4 regions of the Bradyrhizobium sp. SBR1B genome follow, and region 4 is predicted to be linked to each of the others. Evidence: predicted binding sites of a transcription regulator. Region 4 holds the regulator's gene; each other region holds the start of a gene.
What was found. The regulator LexA, encoded in region 4, represses DNA repair genes until DNA is damaged. The targets are predictions, from matches to a motif close to TGTTCNNNNTGTGTTCNG.

Region 1 (5,397 bases), on a different contig from region 4:
CCAATTTCGACATCCGTTCGCACAACTGCGGACACACCGGTCGGCAAGATTCCACATCGTTCGGCGCAGCCATGGGGGAACGTGGCACGCCGACCACGGGGTGGCATCATGGATAACGTAGAGCGGTCATTCGCCGCCGCGACAGCGGCTGGCTTCGTGGTGCTGGTGATCGGCCTCGTGCTGCTGGCGCTGCTTTAAAACAGGCGCGCGAGCGGCAGCCTTTCCCCGGATGACGGGTTACGGGACGTGCCGCATTCTCAAAAACTGGAAAACAACCCCATGCACAGTAGGCGGCATGGAAATTCTGTTGTTCTTTCAGCGACTTATGAGTAGTGTTTAGATGCCGTCATTGCGCGCGATGCGCCCCGTGGAGCCGCTCAAATCGACTCGAGCTGCGCTGCCGACACCTTGCGACTGCTTCCCGCCGCCGCCAGCAGCATCGCCGGCGCGCCCTTGTCAGCTTCGGACGCCGGCCCCGCGCCGTGTTTAGTGGATCTTGATTTCGTTCAGGGGAAGGTGGAGCTCGGCGGCGCGCTCTTGGCGGTCCTTCTTGCGGAACTCGTTTTCCGCGCGCTCGAACTTCATCAGTTCCTCCTGCGCCGCCTCCAGCAGGGGATTGCGCCTGATCGTGTCGCGGTTCGTGTTGTCCGTCATGACTGAGATCCCCAAAGTTGCGGTCCCATCCTGGAGAAGGCCCAAGACCGCGAAAAGGTTCGGTGCCGCAGGATTACGGAATTCTGACGGCGGCCGGGCCATGCGTCTTTGATGCGCGTCAGCTTCGGCCGGGGAATGACGTCGCGGCAGCCCTGTTATTTCGGCGGTTGCAGCCCGGGGGATATGACCCAATCGTGCAGATGATTGGCGACGTCGGCCTGCCGGGCCTTCTTGAGCAGGGCGTTCCGCTCGGGCCCGGGCGGAAGCCTGGAGGCCTGCTCCTCGACCTGCTTCACCCAGGCGGAGAGTCGATCTTGAAGCGTCAGTTGCTGCTTGAAACGTCGCCGCTTGAGCATGGCGCGCTCCTTTCCGTGCGAGGAAGGCGGGAGCGCAATCGGGCGTTCTCATCACCGATAGTGGCCACGGTTCGTGCGGTGATGGCCCATTGAGGACCATTAACGGGACCGGCGTCTGTCCAGTTGTGTGCACAACGCGAATGAGGAGGGGGACTGGGGGATGCTCACGGACAACCCCCAAATCCGCAAAAGAACATATTGCGAACCTAGAACAAATGGGGTACGCTACTTTTATCGACGAGCCGCCTCGCCAATCGTTTGTCCCTCACGCGAATCCTCGCCATAAGGAGCACGACCCAATGTCCGCCACTGCCCTGCGTATCGTCGAAGGATCTTCCATGGACAAGAGTAAAGCTCTGGCCGCCGCGCTCTCTCAGATCGAGCGCCAGTTCGGCAAGGGCTCGGTGATGAAGCTCGGCAAGAACGACCGGTCGATGGACATCGAGGCGGTGTCGTCAGGCTCGCTCGGGCTTGATATCGCGCTCGGCATCGGCGGTCTGCCCAAGGGACGCATCGTCGAGATCTACGGGCCGGAATCGTCGGGCAAGACCACGCTGGCGCTGCACACGGTGGCGGAAGCGCAGAAGAAGGGCGGCATCTGCGCCTTCATCGACGCCGAGCATGCGCTCGATCCGGTCTATGCCCGCAAGCTCGGCGTCAACATCGACGAGCTTCTGATCTCGCAGCCCGACACCGGCGAGCAGGCGCTGGAAATCTGCGACACGCTGGTGCGCTCGGGTGCGGTGGACGTGCTGGTGGTTGATTCGGTCGCCGCGCTGGTGCCGAAGGCCGAGCTCGAAGGCGAGATGGGTGATGCGCTTCCGGGTCTGCAGGCGCGCCTGATGAGCCAGGCGCTGCGCAAGCTGACGGCGTCGATCAACAAGTCCAATACCATGGTGATCTTCATCAACCAGATCCGCATGAAGATCGGTGTGATGTACGGCTCGCCCGAGACCACCACCGGCGGCAACGCGCTGAAGTTCTATGCCTCCGTCCGGCTCGACATCCGCCGCATCGGCGCGATCAAGGAGCGCGACGAAGTGGTCGGCAACACCACGCGCGTCAAGGTGGTCAAGAACAAGCTGGCACCGCCCTTCAAGCAGGTCGAGTTCGACATCATGTACGGCGAGGGCGTCTCCAAGATGGGCGAGATCCTCGATCTCGGCGTCAAGGCCGGCATCGTCGAGAAATCCGGCGCCTGGTTCTCCTATGACAGCCAGCGTCTCGGCCAGGGTCGCGAGAACTCGAAAGCCTTCCTGAAGGCCAACCCCGACATCACCGCCAAGATCGAGACCTCGATCCGCCAGAACTCCGGTCTGATCTCCGAGCAGATTCTGGCCGGTACGCCCGAGAGCGACGCCGACGGCGAGGAGCCGGCAGACGAGTAAGACGAACCGCGAAAGCTTTTCGCGAGGAGCGGGCGCTGAAGACGTTGAGTTGCCGACGTCGTCAGCGCCTGTTTCGTTTTGCGTTGTCGTGATCGGGTGGTGGTGTGATGAAGCGTCTGATCCTGACCAGTGCGGCCGGCGCCGATCTCGCCAAATCGAAGCTGGCCGAGATCGTCGTTCTGTTCTTTTTTCGCTTCACGTGGGGGCCGTTGCCTTCGTCCGACTATTTCGCAGCCTATTTCGGGGCGCAGTCAGGGACGCTCAGGCCGGGCGATCATTGGTCGGATTGGGGTACAAAATGGCCCTCCAAGTTCAAGGAACTCAGGAAGCTACCCTTTGCCGATTTTTGCGAGCGCTATGACGAGATCGAACTTTGGTTCGATCCGAGCCCAGACGATCAACTGCAGCTGATCTGGCTGCTCGACTATCTTGCCTCATACCCTGAGCTGCTGAAAAAACTCAGGTTGCGTCTGCTTGCATCCGATCTCTTCGATCTGAGAGACCGAGTTTCCGATGCGTCCGCGTCGCATATTCCTATGGTGGATGTTCAGGCCCGTGAACTTAGCACTGCCAGAATGGCCTGGCAGGCCTATCGCACGCCGACGCCCGAGGCCTGCGCCAACCTACTTTGGAGCGATCTGAGCGCCTTGTTGATGTTGCGACCGGCATTGCAAGAGCTGTTGGCAGAGCTACCGTCATCCTCGACGGGTCTTGGTGCGACCGAGATGCGATTCCTGGAGCTGCTTTCCAGAGGCTTTGCAAACACGAACGCCCTGTTTCATCTGCGCTCGCAGCGGCGCACGTACGTGTTCAGCGAATTTGATTTGGGTTCGCTGTTGGAGGGGCTCGCGCTTGGCCCCAGGCCCGCCGTAGCCGGTTTGGGCGATGAACTGCGTACAATCGATCACGGCAATCTAAGGGCTCGGCATGAGGTCTATCTCCGCAGCCGATTGTCGTTGACCGAGTTCGGGAAGGCTGTCCTGGCCCATCAGGAGGATTTCAGCCGATACAATCCGATCGACCGCTGGTGGGGCGGCACGCATCTGACCAATGATAAGCTATGGCGCTACGGCGCAGTCCTGACGAAACCCTGAGGATCCCGCATGACGCGGCTCATCGTGACGACCGATTCGTCCGCCGCCGGCGCGATACAAGGCGCCGGCCTTGGCGATCTCGTCCTTGCGATCGAGCGCCGGCTTGTCTTGGGGCCGCTGCCGTCTGATGCGGAACACCGGGCATTCTTCTCCCCGCGAACGACCCAAGCGCTCGGCCTGCACTGGCTGGACCACACCCCGGCCTGGCGTCTGGAAGGGTCTGGGGTGAGGGGGCGCGGACTGGTCGACCTGTTGTCCGAATGCGACACGGCCGAACTGTGGATGGGATCAGAGCCAAATGCACAGTTAATTCTGCTTTGGTTGCTCGAACATTGCAGCACCGAGAAAGCGGCAGTTTCCAAGCTCTCGATACGTCACCTGGACTTTGCCGTGGGTGATGTCGCGCCGGAGCAACTTGTGAAGCTGAATCCGCCAATAGGAAAACTTGCGGAAGATCACCTTGAACTGGCCAGTCGCGCATGGTGCGCTTATTGCGGACCCATGCCGCAGGCCTGGTTCAACCTGCTTGAAGCGGACTTGAGTCCGCTTCCGCAGCTCGAGCATTGCGTTGTTGACCTGCTCGAAGAGCTTCCAAACGTGACCAGCGGCCTCGGGACCACGGAGACACGGATGCTGCAACTCATCGCGCCGGGCGAAGTGCAGCCCTTTCACGTCTTCCCGGGACATCAGAAACCCAACGACCGGCGCGTGTACGATTACTGGGAGGTCGGCGCGCTGCTCGATGGACTCGCGCGATGTCCAGTGCCGGCCGTAGCCGGGCTGGAGGAGGGGCCATTCACGCTCGACATGCATGACGATGCTCGCCGTTTCGCGCAATACAAGCAGTCCCTAATGTCGCTCACCGATTTCGGGATGGCGGTGCTGACGGGAGAAGAGGACTTTCGGCGCCATAATCCGTTTCGCCGCTGGTGGGGTGGCACACTTCTCACCAGCGAACGGCTTTGGCGATGGGACGCCGAGCACCGCGCGTTGATCGCACCTGACTAAGGGCGCGCATGGCTCTCAGCGTTCCTGTACGCGAATCAATTTTTTAAGAGGCGACCGTGTCTCATTTGATCTTATCCACGAACCACCTTGACGAAGACGTGCTTGCCCAGTCGCGCCTCGCGAATGTCGTGGTTGGATTCAATCTACGCTTCGTGTGGAGGAAATTGCCTCCCGAGGAACAACTATTGCTTGGGCTGGAGCGCCGATCGGCGAAGCACGGCAATCCTGGCGATCATTGGCTCGATGAGGCTTGTCGCGGCTCGCTGGAGGGGTTCGGAACGCGTGATATCGGTTTCTTCGAGCTGTGTGCGAAGTTCGACTCAATTGAAATCTGGGTCGACCCTCGACCAAACGATCAGCTTGTGCTGATCTGGCTGCTGGACCTGCTTCGCCCCTACAAGGAGATTACGACGAAGCTCAGTCTGGTGCACACAGATGATCATGTTGCGGACTATGCTCCGGAATCTGTCGCAAAATGGAAGCTGCCGGCCTTCAAGGTGACCGAAAACCATTTGGCCTTGGCACGCCGCGCCTGGCAAGCCTATCGGGCTGAAACGCCAAAGCCCTGCTTCGATCTTCTGATGACGGATCTGACGGCCCTGCCGAGACTTCGGCCGGCGCTCATCGCGTTGCTCGAAGAGCTTCCGGACAGTGTGACGGGCCTGGGTGCCAGCGAAATGGATGTTCTGGAGTTTGTGAACGATGGGCACACCGACCCGAGGATCGTCGAGGGAGCGAGGTGGCTTCGCAATGTGTTTGACGAGAACGACGCGTTTGATGCCTTGCTCGAACTGGGGGCGCACCCGGCCCCGCCGATCCTGCTGGGCGATCCGGCATTCGACAATGAGGATCGCTATTTCGGCAGGAGCGAGTGGAAGGTCACGCTCACTGAACTCG
Region 2 (5,397 bases), on a different contig from region 4:
GCCGGTCCCGGTCGTGCCGGAGGTGCTGCGCGCCAAGATCAAGGTGTTTGCCGAGCTGTACCGCAAGACCCGCGAGCTGGAACGGCTGAACCAGGAGCTCGAGGACCGCGTCCGCGCGCGCACCGCGGAACTGGAGAACTCCACCGCGAAGCTGCGCGAAAGCGAGCAGCGGCGCAGCATGGCGATCGCCGCCGGCAAGATGGGCTCCTGGGATTGGGACTGGATCAGCGGCGACTGGATGTGGGACGAGGGGCAATATCGCATCTTTGGCGTCGGCCCGGAGAGCTTCGAGGTCAATCCGGCCAACGTTCAGGCGCTGTTGCATCCCGACGACGTCGATCAGTTGCGCAAGGCGATCGCCGAGTTCAAGGGCACGCGGGCCTATGAGACCGAGTTTCGCATTGTGCGGCCCGACGGTGAGGTGCGCTGGTGCGTCGGCACGGCGGCCGCGACGGTCGACGACAGCGGTCGTGTCGTGCGCGTGAGCGGTGTCACCGTGGACATCACCGAACGCAAGCGAGCCGAGGAACGGCAGAATCTGCTGGCGCGGGAAGTCGATCATCGCGCCAAGAATGCGCTGGCGCTGGCGCAGTCCATCGTGCGTCTCACCCGTGCCGACGAGGTCAAGGCCTATGTCAACGCCGTCGAGGGACGCATCAACGCGCTGGCGCGCGTGCACACCATCCTGTCGCTGTCGAGCTGGCAGGGCGCGGAGCTCTCCAAGCTGATCGACGAGGAGCTTGCGCCCTATTCGCTCGGCGGCCAGATCGTATTGGCGGGTCCGGAGGTCCAGTTGGTGCCGGCGACGGCCCAGACGCTGGCGCTCGCGTTGCACGAGCTCTTCACCAACTCGGCCAAGTATGGCGCACTCTCGACCAGGTCGGGACGGCTCATGATCGGCTGGCAAGTCGAGGACCAGCTGCTGACGCTGAGGTGGGAAGAGTCCGGCGGTCCGCTCGTCATGACCCCGAAATCTCGCGGCTTCGGCACGCGGAGCCTGCTTGCGAGCGTCGAGTCCCAGCTCGGTGGACAGGCGCAATTCGATTGGCGAGCCGAAGGACTGTTGTGCCGCCTCGAGGTGCCGCTGACACGCAAGACGGCGACGACCGCACCCGGAAAATTCGACGCCCCCGGCTCCGCCGAATTGCAACGCGCCTCGGGCTGAAGCGCGATGCGATCAGGATGAATCGTCATCGCGCTTTAGGTCGTTATTCGAGCATGATCTTTTCGGAAAACCGCTGCGCACTTTTCCGGATCATGCTTTAGCCCGACGCCGCCATCCTGGTTTGCCGCGCCGGCTGCGCTTCCTCGGCAAGGCGGCCTTCGAGCCAGGCTTCCGTCTGAGCGAGATCGCGTAGCGCCCTCGCGTAGCGGCGGGCCGCACTTCGCTCCGCGCCGCGCGGCAGTTTGCGGGCCTTGCGCAGCATGTCCGCAGCCGCGTTGCGATAGGCCAGCGAGCGGTAAAGAAAGACTACCTTACCCATATCGAATGTTCCCGTTTTGCCGACGCTTATCCTCGCAGGCCCGGCATGAACGTCGGATGAAGCCGGTGATGACAATTCCTTCATGCGTTTGGAACCGGTGAATATCGTCCGCGTTTGCATGTCAGTTCGGGATGCAGTTCCCATGCGCGCAAAAAAGTCGTCGGACCTGATCTCTCCCACCGGCCTCATCAAGCTGATGACGCATGCGATGATGGGCGCAGCCCTCGGCCTCGCCTTCAGTCTCGCGCTGATCCTGTCCAATCCCGCCGTCGCCAGGCTGCTCGATCACGGCGGAAGCCAGGCCGTAATCGTCTTCGCCCTCACATTGGTGACGACGTTCGCGATCGGCGCGACACTCACCGGCGTCGTGTTCATCCTCGCTGAGGACAAGCAATCTTGAAGCGCGCGTGCGAGCGACAGATGCGTTTGTCGGGAACTCCTTCGGCAAATGGCGGTTGGCTGCCTGCGTCAATTTAACTCAGGGAGTTCCCCGCATGACAACGGCCAAGCTCGTTCTCACCGCAATGTTGGCCACCGGCCTCGCCGCCGCGCCGCTCGCCGCACAGGCCAAGTCGCACAAGGCGAAACACGGATCATCGATGTCGTCCTCGCAGACCACGGGCGCCAACACCAAGGCCTCGAAGGGCGCGGATCCTTCCGGCCAAGGCGGCTCCGGTCCCGGCTCGGACCAGGGCGGCACCATGACGAACCAGAGCAGCAAGGGCATGAGCAATACCAAGTGAGCTCAGGCCGACACGACATCAAAAGCCCCGCCGCGACGCGGGGCTTTTTCTATTTTCTTGATGCCGATCAGCAATCGAGCCGCCACACCGTCGAGCGCCCGCGTCAGCACATTACGGGCGACGCGTTTCAGAGTTGAGCGCGCGGCTCGCAGCATTCGTCTTCACGAGTTGTTCGAGCTGCGCCCGCTTGCGTCCGATCAGAAGTTGGGCCGCAGCATCGTCGAGACCCGCACGCTGCAATTGCCGGATGGCAGAGCCCAATTCGAGAATCTCGGCGCGCAACCTCAAGATCCGGTAAGTGTCCGGGTCTTCCTCCATGGCGCCCCCCCAAAAGGTTCAGCGCCGCGTGCTCGCGCGCTCGGGACTAACGACTGTCTTCACGAGACGAAGGCGCACCCGGTCGCGAACGTCAGGCAGGACATCGCCGCCGCCGGCAGCCTTCCATTCGCCGATCAGCAAATTGACCTTCCGGCGCAAATCCATCTGCGCCAAGGCCTGCTGGACGCAATCGCGGTCGCCGTTGATGAGATCGCGCACGGAGGCCTCGACGCCGGCCATCTCAACCCTCAAGGCGCTGATTTGACGTCGAATTTCATTAATTCTGTTGTCCATGGCTTGTTAGAACAAAATAAGAACATATAGTCAAGTCACGATTTCAGAGCGGAGAAGCGACATGCAGGTTCAAGGCAAATACGACGCCAGGGTTTTCCTTGCCGAGCAGATGACGCGGACGCAGGGGCTCAGGCTGAAACGGCTGAGTGAAGAAGCGTATCAGCCCGCGCAATATGCGCGCGATCTGTCCTTCAGCGAGGCCGCACGTCGCATCCAGGTGCTGGAAGCCGAGATCGAGCTGGCGAATTCCTTCTAGGCTGCGCCTGGAACGCTGTCCGCGTCCTTCGGGAACCATGCCCGTGTCGAATGGTTCTCCCCGGCCAAGGGAGAACATGCATGGCACGCAAGGCAAAGAAGCGCCGCTACTCGCGCAGCTCCGGCAGCGATGTCGAGAGCGAGATGCGCCGCTACAAGAAGGGCACGGCAAAGAGCGGTCGCAAAGGCCGTGGCGGACGCGTGAAGAGTCGCAAGCAGGCGATCGCGATCGGACTGTCGAAGGCACGCAAGAAGGGCAAGAAGGTCCCGAAGAAGGCTGCCAAGAAGACCTCCAGGAAAACGTCCAAGAAGAGGACGACGAAGAAGACAAGCAGGAAATCGTCGAAGCGCAAATCCAGCAAGCGCTGACGCTGACCCGCGTCAGATCATGCTGCCCGGCATGAAGCAGCGGATCGAAACCCCGAACGCGGTCTTCACCGGCCACACCATGGTGCGGCCGGCCCGGTTCGGCTCGGTGATGACGGCTTCGTCCGGCACCTCGATCCACTCACCGTCGAGACGCACGCGATAATGCCCGTTATGCGACTCCCAGTCGGGATCGGCGACGGCAAAGCCATCCGCATCCGAGCAGCACGGACCAAGGTGGCTGCGCAAACTGTCGAACCATGGCTTCAGGGGTGAATCCGCGTAGCGGCCGTCGTCCCGCCCGAGAGCGTCTCCGCCCCACAGCACGAATGGCGCCACGAGCAGCGCCCTCCTCAGCGAGAGCTTCAATCGATCCATGTCGGCACCGATCAAATGCGAACCAGCGGCCAGTTCCAGAAGCCGGCGGCAAGTTCGAAGTTCCACGCTTGCGTCCCGGTGGCATCGTTGCCGCCGGCGACCTGCACAGTTCGGAACTTTGATGAGCGAACACGGCTTTTTCGGACGAACCGCGTCATCGTCGCTGCCGTTAACGAGAATGTTATCGATCACATCCCGGCGAGCCTGAAGGCGAACGGAAAAGGCGGCCACGAGGGCCGCCTTTCTTGATCTATGCCGATCGAGGTTCGCCTCAGGCGAGTGGGACCGCGACGAAGCGGGTCGCCTGCGCGCCTTTGACCTGCAACAGCACGCTGCGCTTGCCGGACGATTTGGCCTGCGCCAGCTCGGAGCGGACGTCGCCGACATTGGCGACGGCCTTGCCGCCGACATTGAGGATGACGTCGCCGGTCTGGATGCCGCGCTGCGCCGCCGGCCCTTGCGGATCGACTTCGGTGACGACAACGCCCTTCTGGCCAGCGCCCTGGACGTCACCGGCCGGAGCCAAAGCAAGACCGAGGCGCGGCGTGCCGGGGCCCGGCTGGTCCTTGCCAACATCGGCCTTGGCCTGCCTTTCGTTCGGCAGTTCGCCGAGCGCGAGCGTCACCGTCTTGCTGTCGCCTTTGTGGAAGACGTCGAGCTTCACTGAGCTGCCAGGCGCAAGGGTCGCGATCGTGCGGGCGAGGTCGCGGGAATCCTTGATCGCGGTGCCGTTGACGGCGGTGATGACGTCACCCGCCTCGATGCCGGCCTTCGCCGCCGGGCTGCCATCCTGGGGATCGTCGACGATCGCACCGCGCGCCTCCTTCAGGCCGAGGCTGTCGGCAATCTCGGCGGTAACCGGCTGCACTTGCACGCCGAGCCAGCCACGGGTCACCGCGCCCTTGTCCTTCAGCTGCGCGACGACGAGCTTTGCGGTCGAGGCCGGAATGTCGAAGCCGATGCCGACCGAACCGCCGGAGGGCGAGAAGATCGCAGTGTTCACGCCGATCACGTTGCCGTTCATGTCGAAGGCCGGGCCGCCGGAATTGCCCTTGTTGATGGGCGCATCGATCTGGATGAAGTCGTCATAGGGGCCGTTGCCGATGTCACGGCCGCTGGCCGAGACGATGCCGGCAGTCACGGTGCCGCCGAGGCCGAAGGGATTGCCGACCGCGACCACCCAGTCGCCGATGCGCGGCTTCTGGTCGGAGAATTTGACGAACGGAAAATCCTTCTTGCCGTCGACCTTGATCAGCGCGAGATCGGTCTTCGGATCGGTGCCGACGACCTTGGCGGTGTAGCTCGTGCCGTCATCCATGGTCACCTGCACCGACTCGGCATGGTCGACGACGTGGTTGTTGGTCACGGCATAGCCGTCGGCGGAGATGAAGAAGCCGGAGCCTTCGCCCGTAATCATCTGATGGCGCTGGCGCGGCATGCCGTTCATGCCGCCCGGGCCGCGGAAGCCGAACTGCCGCGAGAATTGGTCGAACGGGGTGTCCTCGTCCTGATCCATCCGGTTCTGCTGCAGCATCGCGCTCTTGTCGTTGTCCTGGTCG
Region 3 (5,397 bases), on a different contig from region 4:
CCGCCCATGCCGATGATGCCGTTCAGCGGCGTGCGGATCTCGTGCGAAGCCATCGCGAGGAAGCGCGATTTGGCGCGGTTGGCAGCGTCGGCCTGGTCGCGCGCGTCGGATAGAGCGCGTTCGCTCTCGGTGCGGTCGGTGACGTCGCGCCCCACGCTCTGCAATTCGGCGGGCTGTCCGGCATCGAGGCGGACATAACCTTCGCGCCAGGCGATCCAGCGCGCGCCGAGCGGGGCTGCGATCTTCTGGTCGTGGATGCGTGTGCCGCTGCTCTCGCGGGCGCTGTCGCCCTGCTCCAGCACGTCGAAATCGAAACGCGTGCCGACCAGCGCGCTGCGCGCTTGTCCCGCGAGCGCGCAATAGGCTTCGTTGGCAAAAGTGATGCGGCCATCGGTAGCGCGCAGCACGATGAGGTCGCCTTGCTGCTCGAACAGACTGCGGGCGCGTTCTTCCGCCTCCTTCAGCTCCCAATTGCGGTCGATCAGCGCCTCGTTGTGGGCGGCGAGGGTGCGCAGCCGCTTGTTCACGAAACGCAGGCGCATGCTCAGCGTCGCAAGGCCGAGGCAGGCGAGCGCGAACAGGAAGCTCGCGCCGATCGCAAAGGTGTGGGGATCGTAGCCGGAACTTTCGGACCGGCTGCCGGACACGAAACCATAGGCGCCGCCGAACGTCGCCGAGAAGATCATGAAAGAGCGGATCGCGAAGGCGATGCGGGGATGCTGTCGCCTGAAACGGCGCATGCGCACCTTGATCCGGAACGTCCGACCCATCGCACCGACCCCGACTCTTTTTCGAATTCCGCTACCCGCCGTCTGCGACGATGTCGCGCCGACCTTGCGAACAGCTTGAGGCTTTGGCGCTGCCTCCAAACAGGGTTGACGAGGTGTTAACGCTTCAGAGCGAGGCGGCCTGGAGCGGGAGCGGGCGATGGCCACCATGGGCGCCGACGATCAGCGCCGCGGCCTCGCGCTGCGAGAACGACTTCGAGCGCACATAGATGCGGTAATCCGCCGGCCCTTCGGTGGAGAGATAGATCACCTGGCCGCCATCGACGGGCTGAGCGGCAATCGAGACCAGGCGCGTCGAGGGATTGGCCTGACAGGAATCCGGCTCGGAACCGAGACCGTCGTCGACCACGGCGAAGTCCGCAGTATCGGCATCGTCGGTGATCTGAACCCGCACTGTGGCCCGGGCGGGATCTTCGGTGAAGGCGACATGGACGGCGGCCGTCCAGAACAGGGAGGTGAGCTCGACCGAGGTTTCGCCGAGGGCGATGCAGGGATGCGAGACCGAACCGATCTCCGCGCGGGCGAACACCGCAGCCGCCAACAAGGGAACAACCGAGGCCAGGAACTTGAAACGCAACATGACACTCTACCCGTCCGGGCCCGGGGAACTCATTGGGCCTTATGGTTTGCAGAGCGTAAAGGAAACTCGTTACCGCCGGGTTGATGCGCGGAATGATCAAGCCATCTGCCGCACATCCTCCGCGAGTGCGCGGTAGGACAAGGCTTCGGCGAGATGCAGCCGGCCGATCTTGTCGGCGCGATCGAGGTCGGCCAGCGTGCGCGCCACCCGCAGCACGCGGTGATAGCCGCGCGCCGACAGCCGCATGGTCTCGGCGGCGTCGCGCAGCAGCTTCTGGCCCTGCGCGTCCGGCTTTGCGATCTCCTCCAGCACGGAGGCAGGAGCCTCGGCATTGGTCCGAACCTTGGGCAGGCCGGCATCGGCATAACGCGCGAGCTGAATGTCGCGCGCCGCGGCCACGCGGGCGGCGACCTCCGCGGAGCCTTCCGCCGGCGGTGGCAGGATCAGATCCGCCGCGGTCACGGCCGGCACTTCGATGCGCAGGTCGATGCGGTCCATCAGCGGGCCGGAGATGCGCGCCTGATAGTCGCCGGTGCAGCGGTCGACGCGGCCGCGCTTGCAGGCATAGCCCGGCTCGAACGCGTTGCCGCAGCGGCACGGATTCATCGCCGCGACCAGCATGAAGCGGGCAGGATAGGTGACGCGGTGATTGGCGCGCGACACCGCGACTTCGCCGTTCTCCAGCGGCTGCCGCAGTGAATCCAGCACGCGCGGATCGAACTCCGGCAATTCGTCGAGGAACAGCACGCCCTGATGCGCCAGCGAGATCTCGCCGGGTTTTGCACGCATGCCGCCGCCGGTGAGCGCGGCCATGCTGGCGGAATGATGCGGCGAGCGGAACGGCCGCCGCGCGGTCAGCGCGCCGCCCTCGATCTCGCCGGCGACGGAGGCGATCATCGAGACCTCGAGCAGTTCGCTCGGTGACAGCGGCGGCAGGATCGAGGGCAGGCGCGCCGCCAGCATCGACTTGCCGGCGCCGGGCGCGCCGATCATGAGCAGATGATGCCCGCCGGCGGCGGCGATCTCCAGCGCGCGCTTGGCACTTTCCTGACCCTTGATGTCGCGCAGGTCGAGCGTCGAGGCCGCGGGCTCATGCACCTTCGGTGACGGCCGCGACAGCACCTGCGTGCCCTTGAAGTGGTTGGCGATCTGGATCAGCGAGCTTGCTGCGATGATCTGGATGTCCGGGCTCGCCCACGCCGCTTCAGAACCGCACGAGACCGGGCAGATCAGCCCTTCCTCGCGCATATTGGCGCCGAACGCGGCGGGAAGAACGCCGGCCACGGGCGCGATCGAGCCGTCGAGGCCGAGCTCGCCGAGCACGGTGAAGCCGGTCAGCGCATCCGGCGGGATCGCGCCGATCGCCGCCATCAGGCCGAGTGCGATCGGCAGGTCGTAATGACTGCCTTCCTTCGGCAGGTCGGCCGGCGCCAGATTGACGATGATCCGCCGCGCCGGCAGCGCCAGGCCGGAGGCGATCAGCGCCGAGCGCACCCGCTCGCGCGCCTCCGACACCGCCTTGTCCGGCAGGCCGACGATCGCGAAGGCCGGCAAGCCCGGCGCGACCTGCACCTGCACGTCGACCGCACGGGCCTCGATCCCCTCAAAGGCGACGGTGGAAACCCGCTGAACCATGCTCAAACCAGCCTGCCCCTCTCGCACAATTAGGGGTAGCAGAGGCGGGCCGCTTCCGCAAGAACAATACGGGAACGATCCCGAACGGGCAGCAAGCCCTAACCAAACGTAAACACCACGCCGACACTAAGCCTCGAATGCCAGCTTCTGTCCTCAGCACATTCCAACGAATGTCCGCTACTCCTAAGGCTGCGGGATGGGCCGTGGTCTAACGGGTGAACAATTCAAATGCTTGCAAATCGCCGGAGAAGCGAACGTCGGGTATGCAGCCGGCTCGCCAAGATCCATTTTGGCGCGGGCTCGCTGCCGCGGGACTGCACGATCACCGATATTTCGGATGGCGGCGTGAAAGTGGTGGCGGAATTCCTGGAAGTGCCGCCGCAATTCACCATCATCTTCGCACCCGATTATTCCCGCCAGTGCCGCCTGCGCTGGCGCATCGGCTGCGAATTCGGTGCCGAGTTCACCGACTAAAGCGCGACGCGATGAGGATGAATCGCATCGCGCTTTAGGTTGTTGTTCAAGCAAGGTCTTTTCGGAAAACCGCTGCGCACTTTTCCGGATCATGCTTTGAGATCTCCCAAGCCGCGTCCTTAACGAGAATTTAGCGTTAATCGGTAAGCATCTCTGATCAGTTGCCGAGTGATCAGAGTATGTCCAAGCGTTCGTCCCTCGCCTCTCCCCCGGCGAGATTGCTGCTTCCCGCACTTCTGGTGCTCGCCTTGGGTGGCTGCCAGACCGCCGGCATCGAGGATGTGACCGGCGCGCTCGGTGTCAGATCGGAAACGGCCGTCAAGGCCGATGCCAAGCCGGAAATGGATGCGTTGCGCGAGCGCTATCGCGCCAAGCCCAGTGATCCCAACATTGCGCTCGCCTACGGCAAGGCGCTGCGCGAGTCCGGCCAGCGCGCGCAGGCGGTTGCGGTCATGGAGCAGGCGGTGCTCGCCCATCCCAGCAACAAGGCGCTGCTCGCCGGCTATGGCCGCGCGCTCGCCGACAGCGGCAATTTCCAGCAGGCCTTCGACGTCCTCAGCCGCGCGCATACGCCCGAGGATCCGGACTGGCGCATCCTGTCGGCGCAGGGTGCGGCGCTCGATCAGCTTGGCCGCAACGAGGAGGCGCAGCAATATTATGCCGCGGCGTTGAAGATCGTGCCGGACGAGCCGACCGTGCTGTCCAATCTCGGCCTGTCCTATATGCTGCAAAACAATTTGCCGAAGGCCGAACAGGTGCTCGGCCGCGCTTATCAGCGCAATCAGAACGATGCGCGGGTCCGCGCCAACCTCGCGCTCGTGCTGGGATTGCAGGGCCGCGAGGCCGAGGCCGAAATCCTCATGAAGGCCGATTTGCCGCCGGACCAGGCCGCGGCCAAGGTCGCGGCGCTGCGGCAGCTGCTGGCGAAGAAGCAGCAGCGGGCGGACAAGTAATCCGCCCCTTTTGGTGTACGCTTACGACGCCTTGCGATGCGGCGCCGAGTTGCGGCTTGACTTGCCCTTCAGCTTCTTCAGCAGCGGTCCGAGCAGCGAGCGCTTCGGCTTCTTCACCTCGCCGCGCCCGGCGAGGCGGTTCGCCATGTTCTGGAACAGCTCGGTGGTGCGGTGGCTCTTGGAGACCTCCGCGATCATCTGGCCGTTATTGGCTGCGGTGGAGAACAGTTTCGAATCGAACGGGATCACCGCGATCGGCTGGCTTTCCATGGTCTTGGCGAACGCCTTGACCTCGATCTCTGCGCGCTTGTGCATGCCGACCTGGTTGAGGCAGTACAGCGGTGGCCGGTCGTTCGGCCGCGCCGCCTTCAGCACGCTCAGCATATTCTTGGTGTTGCGCAAATTGGCGAGATCGGGCTCGGCCACGATGACGATGTCGTCGGCGTTCACCAGTGCGCGCCGCGTCCAGCCGGACCATTGGTGGGGAACGTCGAGCACGATGCAGGGCGTGGTCATGCGCAGCGTGTCGAACACGGCGTCGAAAGCTTCGGCGCCGAAATCATAGACGCGGTCGAGGGTGGCAGGCGCCGCGAGCAGGCTGAGGCGCTCGGTGCATTTGGAGAGCAGGCGCTCCATCAGCGCCGTGTCCGGCCGGTCCTGCGACAGCACCGCGTTGGCGATGCCCTGCACGGGGTCCTGGTTGTAGTCGAGGCCCGCGGTGCCGAAGGCGAGGTCGAGGTCAATCACGACGGAATCGAGCGCGAGGTCACGCGCGATGGTCCAGGCCACATTGTGCGCGACCGTGGAGGCGCCGACGCCGCCCTTGGCGCCGACCACCGCGATGACGCGGCCGGTGATGATGGCCTCGGAGGCCGAGAACAGGCTGCAGATCGAGCGGACGACGTCGAGGGTTTCGACCGGTCCCACCACGTAATCGTTGACGCCGCGGCGCACCAGCTCGCGATAG
Region 4 (5,397 bases):
CTGGCGGGTGCAGAGCCGCTGCCCCCAGAGATGGTTTCACTCGACGAAGCCTACCATCGCGTGCTCGCGCAGGACGTCGCTGCGCGGCGCACCCAGCCGCCCCAGGCGATGTCGGCGATGGACGGCTATGCCGTGCGTGCAGCCGACGCGGCAACAATCGATTCCAGGCTGACCATGATCGGTGAGGTCGCAGCGGGCCGTCCGTTCACGGGAAAGGTCGGCGCCGGCGAAGCCGTGCGAATCTTCACCGGCGGCGTCGTTCCGGACGGCGCGGATGCGGTCGTGATCCAGGAGGACACGATCGCCGAAGGCAAGCACATAACGATCAAGGAAGCCGCGATCGTGGGTCGGCACATCCGCCCCGCCGGCGTCGATTTCCGCGAGGGCGACGTTCTCCTGCGCAAGGGAACCCGTCTGACGGAGCGCGATCTCGCCCTCGCCGCCGGAATGAACCACCCGCAGCTCGCCGTTTGCCGCCGTCCGAAGGTCGCGATTCTCGCCACCGGCGACGAACTGGTGATGCCGGGCTCAACGCCCGGGCACGGCCAGATCGTCTATTCCAACGGCTATGCCCTGCACGCGCTCGCCCGCAGCGAAGGCGCCGAGACCATCGACCTCGGTGTCGCCGCCGATACGCTGGAGGCCACCACCGCCGGCGTCCGCCGCGCGCGCGAAAGCGGCGCCGACATCCTGGTCACGACCGGAGGCGCATCGGTCGGCGACCACGATCTGGTCCAGCAGGCGCTCAAGGACGAAGGCATCGCGATGGCGTTCTGGAAGATCGCGATGCGGCCCGGCAAGCCGATGATGCACGGACGGTTAGGGGCAATGGGCGTCATCGGCCTGCCCGGCAATCCCGTGTCGTCCTACGTCTGCGCCTTCCTGTTCATGTTGCCGCTGATTCGCGCGCTGTCAGGCCGTTCGGTGATTCATCATCATCGCGAGCGCGTCGTGCTGGGCCGCGATCTCGGCGCCAACGACCAGCGCGAGGATTATCTGCGCGCGCGCCTGGAAATGCGCGACGACGGCACGCTCGTTGCCCTTCCCGTCAGCCATCAGGACTCCTCTCTGCTTGCGAATCTTGCTGCAGCACAGGTACTTCTCGTGCGCGCACCGTTTGCGCCGAAGGCCGAGGCCGACAGCCCCTGCGAGGTGCTGCGGCTCCCCGTCTGAACTGCGCCGCCACACGCATTCCGTGAGTTTCGTTCTGTTCACGGTAAATTAAGCAGTTGCGGAACACATATCGAACATATAGTGTCCGTTCATGATTTGTTTCGAGATGTAGCGGCTTATCGCTGAACTCATCGTCTCGGAATCGAACGACATCAACCGGGGGACTTTGTTCGAGATGTTAACGCGCAAACAATACGAGCTTCTGCGGTTCATCAGCGAGCGCTTGAAGGAAAGCGGCGTGCCGCCGTCCTTCGACGAGATGAAGGATGCGCTCGACCTACGCTCGAAGTCAGGTATCCACCGCCTGATCACCGCGCTCGAGGAGCGCGGCTTCATCCGCCGCCTGCCCAACCGCGCCCGGGCCATCGAAGTGATCAAGCTGCCGGAGCTCCAGGCTGCCGCCGGCAACCGACGCGGCTTCACGCCAAGCGTCATCGAGGGCAATCTCGGCAAGCTACGCGCGAGCTCCAGCCCGTCCGCGGACGAGGGCGAGCGACCCGTTGCGGTGCCCGTGATGGGCCGCATCGCGGCCGGTACTCCGATCGAGGCTTTGCAGACCCGCAGCCACACGATCAGCGTGCCGCCCGACATGCTCGGCTCCGGCGAGCATTACGCGCTCGAAGTGCGCGGTGATTCCATGGTCGAGGCCGGCATCCTCGACGGCGACATGGCGCTGATCCAGCGCAACGAGAGCGCCGATACCGGCGACATCGTGGTGGCACTGATCGACGACGAGGAAGCCACGCTCAAGCGCTTCCGCCGCCGCGGCGCCTCGATCGCGCTGGAGCCCGCCAATGCCGCTTATGAGGTGCGCATCCTGCCGCCGAACCGCGTGAAGATTCAGGGCAAGCTGATCGGGCTTTACCGCAAGTACTGATACCGGAAGTACTCGATACCGAAGTCTTTAGCGCCTCGCGCGCGCCTTCGATCGGCCTCGCCGATCAGAGATTGGAGCGGATAACGGTCCGCTCCGGCTGGATAGTCTTTCTGGTATCGCACAGATTGTCCGGCCCCTCCTCCTTGCGCGACATCCTCGGCAGGCCGCGCGACGCAACATCGCTTCGCGGCCTTTCGAGTTCGAGGGGGACGGCCCAAATGCGCAGCTCGTTTGAGTGCAACCGCAGCAACGCTGATCGCAACATCAGCATCGCAAGCCGTTGCTGCGCAAGCGCATCACTCCGCCGGTCGTTGACAGGCGCGGTTGTCGAGACGCGGCTGCCAAATGCACGGAAGCCGACTTTGTTCCTAACAAATTCGGAAAAGATGGAAAAGATAATGTGATCGGGGCTCGCGGATCCCAGCCGCAGATTTGCCTACAACCGAGCAGACCGTCACGTGCTTCCACTCTGGTAGGGGCCTGCGCCTCCGAAAGAGGTGCGGGTCGCTATCTCTGCATTGAGGAGCACCCGATGTGTGACTACAGCCTGCATGCCGTCGCGACGCGCCCCGCAGAAGTCGGCGAGACGATCGTTACGACAACATTCCGCGGCACCTCGACGCGCGGCTTCGCCTCCGAAGCCGATCTCTCCGTCGCGGTCTGCCTGCTGCCGGGGACGGAGCTCGCCTTCGCCGACGACGTCCGTTACGACAACCGCTGGATCTGGACGCGCACCGTCAACTCCCGCGTCGGCAAGTTCGGCAAGATCGATCCGCACATTCCCGATCGCCATCATGACGCGATCGAATTCCCGGACGGCAAATCCGTGCTGGTGACGCAACTGGTCGAAGGCCAGCGCGCAACCGTGCTGCAACTGCCGGTGACCCAGCCGATCGGCGAGCGCGAGCACAAGCCGCAGATCATCGCCGACAGTCGCCCGACGGTCACACGACTGCCGATCGGCTGACGCCCTCCGCCCGATAGGCCGAGGGCAAGGATTGAAATGCCGTCGCCGGCCGAGGCCGGCGAGCCCGGTGGGTTTTTGTTTCATGAAATTCGATCGGCGAGCGCCGCCGCCTCGCCTCGTCGCCGCACGAAGTTTGAGCCGTGCTGCCTGAATTTTGAACGTCCGCTCCGCAGCCAAATGACCGATGCTGTCGTGGTTTGAGGCGGCGGACACGCTCGATGAAAACCTTCATTCGCGTCGTTGAACTCTGGGTGCCTGACCGGACGCGCATGCGGCTGGAATTCGGCGGCGGCCTCTACGATGAAGGGCTGTCCGCGTTCAAGGCCGTCAGCGAAGAGCTGCACTTCGGATATGACGAGGGGCTTCCAGGCAAGGCCTGGGCCTGCGGCCATCCCGTCATCCTCACGAAATTCGCCAACTCCTATTTCAAGCGAACCGATCAGGCCGTCGCGGCCGGCCTCACCTGCGGCGTGGCGGTGCCGCTGTTTGCAGGCGAATTCCTGCAAGCCGTGATGGTGCTGTTCTGCGGCGACGACGAGGCGCATGTCGGCGCGATCGAGCTCTGGCACAACGATCCTGATCTCTCCCACGAGATGGGCCTCGTCGACGGCTATTACGGCGCGGCGGACATGTTCGAATTCAACTCCCGCCACACCAGGTTTCCTCGCGGCTTCGGCCTGCTCGGACGCACCTGGAAGGCGGGCCTGCCGCTGATCATCAAGGACCTGCACGACGCCAAGAGCTTCCTGCGCTGGGAGGACGCCGCCAAGGTCGGGATCAATCTGGGGGTCGGCGTACCCTACCGAACCGGCACCGACCAGACCTGGGTTTTGACATTCGTCTCGGCGCAGGCAACGCCGATTGCGCGACGCTTCGAGATCTGGGTCCCGAACGAGGCCCGTTCGGCACTGGTCTTTCGCGCCGGCGATTGCAGCGCGCAGACCGACCTTGCCGCACGCTATGCGGACAAATCCATCGCCCGAGGCGAAGGCAGCATCGGCGGCGCCTGGGCCACCGGCATGCCCGCGCTCAACGACGATCTCACCCATGACGGCTCGATCGCCGGGTCCGAGGCCTGCGCAGCCGGGCTGAACCGGATGGTGGCCCTGCCAGTCATCGGCAACGCAAGGCTCGAGGCCGTGCTGGCCTGGTATCTGTAATCGATCGCGTCAATCGTCGGCCTGCAAGTCGGTCTCCGATGGCGTTGCGTCGCGGCTGCGGGGAGCCGCCTTCGGCACAAGGCTGCCGTCGAAATCACCTTCGCCGACACCAGCCGGTGACCACGGGCGGTTCGTGCCGCTCGCCCTCACCGCCTGAACCGAAAAGCCGTCGCCGCGCTGCGTCAATGCCAGCGCGCCCTGGCGAGCGAGGCGCTGCCGATCCACCACCATCGCGGCACAATCCGGCGGCGCGGGCCGCGACGTCACCACCAGCGCGGCGCGGCTGCAATCCTCCGCCAACGCGTCGATGCGCGAGGCCAGCGCGACCAGCCGTCCGTCGGCGAGCGGTGTCACGCAGCCGGACTCGTCGCACGATATGCCGCTCGCCAGCGCGCTACTGCCGGCATCGCGCGGATCGGCGTCGGCAGACAACCACTCCTTCAGCAGGAAATTGTCCTTGCCTGCCCTGATCAGATGCAAACGCCCGTCCGCGCCCCGCACCGCGACGCTCGCGCCGTCCCCGGCGATCAGGATATCGGGCTGCCGCACCGAAAGCCCCCAGCCGATGGAAACCAGCAGCACCACGGCACCGCCCCAGCGCAGGGGCGTGCGCAACAGGCCCATCACGATGACCCCCAGGCTCGCTGCGATCAGCGGCGCGATGCCGAAGGCCGGGATGCGGCCGACCGCGCCCGGCAGTGCCGCCACCCAGCGCGAGACCGCGACCATCCAGTCGATCCCGATCCCCATCAGCCACCAGAACACGCCGTCGAGCCCGAACGGCGCTGCGAGCAGGCCCAACAGCCCCGCCGGCATTACCAGCGCAGAGACCACCGGCATCGCGCCGAGGTTGGCGAGCACGCCGTAGGGCGTGACGCGGTGGAAGTGGAAGGCGGCGTAGGGCGTGGTCGCAAGCCCTGCGATCAGCGAGGCCAGGAACAGCATCGCGATCTCGCGGCCGCCCCACAGCGCGATCCGCGCTGTCGCCGAATGATCGGGGGACGCAAACAGGTTCGGCATGCCGATCTGCACCAGCGCAACAAGTCCGAGCGTCGCGGCGAACGACATCTGAAAACTCGGATGCACCAGCGCCTCCGGTGCGACTGCGAGCACGATCAGTGCCGCCACTGCGAGCGTGCGGAAGGTGATGGCGCGGCGATCGACCATCACTGCGATCAGCACCACCGCCGTCATGAAGAACGATCTCTGCGTCGCGACCT

Region 1: a site for LexA is predicted at 1,200-1,217, ahead of recA (recombinase RecA). Genes of this name have one in related genera too.
Region 2: a site for LexA is predicted at 2,847-2,864, ahead of GGD61_RS30580 (DUF3072 domain-containing protein). Genes of this name have one in related genera too.
Region 3: a site for LexA is predicted at 3,063-3,080, ahead of GGD61_RS19860 (YifB family Mg chelatase-like AAA ATPase). Genes of this name have one in related genera too.

The regions. Positions count from the first base shown of each region.
Region 1 covers NZ_JACIHC010000001.1:539,819-545,215, reverse strand. Annotated here, with positions in the region: gene GGD61_RS02790 (hypothetical protein) at 487-654, opposite strand; gene GGD61_RS02785 (hypothetical protein) at 810-1,010, opposite strand; gene recA (recombinase RecA) at 1,310-2,398, shown strand; gene GGD61_RS02775 (hypothetical protein) at 2,506-3,492, shown strand; gene GGD61_RS02770 (hypothetical protein) at 3,502-4,500, shown strand; gene GGD61_RS02765 (hypothetical protein) at 4,557-5,397, shown strand, end outside.
Region 2 covers NZ_JACIHC010000016.1:90,200-95,596, reverse strand. Annotated here, with positions in the region: gene GGD61_RS30610 (HWE histidine kinase domain-containing protein) at 1-1,165, shown strand, start outside; gene GGD61_RS30605 (hypothetical protein) at 1,263-1,484, opposite strand; gene GGD61_RS30600 (hypothetical protein) at 1,627-1,884, shown strand; gene GGD61_RS30595 (hypothetical protein) at 1,979-2,227, shown strand; gene GGD61_RS30590 (hypothetical protein) at 2,339-2,545, opposite strand; gene GGD61_RS30585 (hypothetical protein) at 2,564-2,785, opposite strand; gene GGD61_RS30580 (DUF3072 domain-containing protein) at 2,901-3,095, shown strand; gene GGD61_RS30575 (DUF6496 domain-containing protein) at 3,176-3,463, shown strand; gene GGD61_RS30570 (hypothetical protein) at 3,476-3,838, opposite strand; gene GGD61_RS30565 (Do family serine endopeptidase) at 4,110-5,397, opposite strand, start outside.
Region 3 covers NZ_JACIHC010000007.1:125,594-130,990, reverse strand. Annotated here, with positions in the region: gene GGD61_RS19870 (PAS domain-containing hybrid sensor histidine kinase/response regulator) at 1-770, opposite strand, end outside; gene GGD61_RS19865 (hypothetical protein) at 895-1,368, opposite strand; gene GGD61_RS19860 (YifB family Mg chelatase-like AAA ATPase) at 1,465-3,003, opposite strand; gene GGD61_RS19855 (PilZ domain-containing protein) at 3,232-3,477, shown strand; gene GGD61_RS19850 (tetratricopeptide repeat protein) at 3,657-4,430, shown strand; gene GGD61_RS19845 (AAA family ATPase) at 4,452-5,397, opposite strand, start outside.
Region 4 covers NZ_JACIHC010000004.1:15,464-20,860, reverse strand. Annotated here, with positions in the region: gene glp (gephyrin-like molybdotransferase Glp) at 1-1,173, shown strand, start outside; gene lexA (transcriptional repressor LexA) at 1,349-2,050, shown strand; gene GGD61_RS11805 (hypothetical protein) at 2,583-3,017, shown strand; gene GGD61_RS11800 (GAF domain-containing protein) at 3,236-4,177, shown strand; gene GGD61_RS11795 (ComEC/Rec2 family competence protein) at 4,187-5,397, opposite strand, start outside.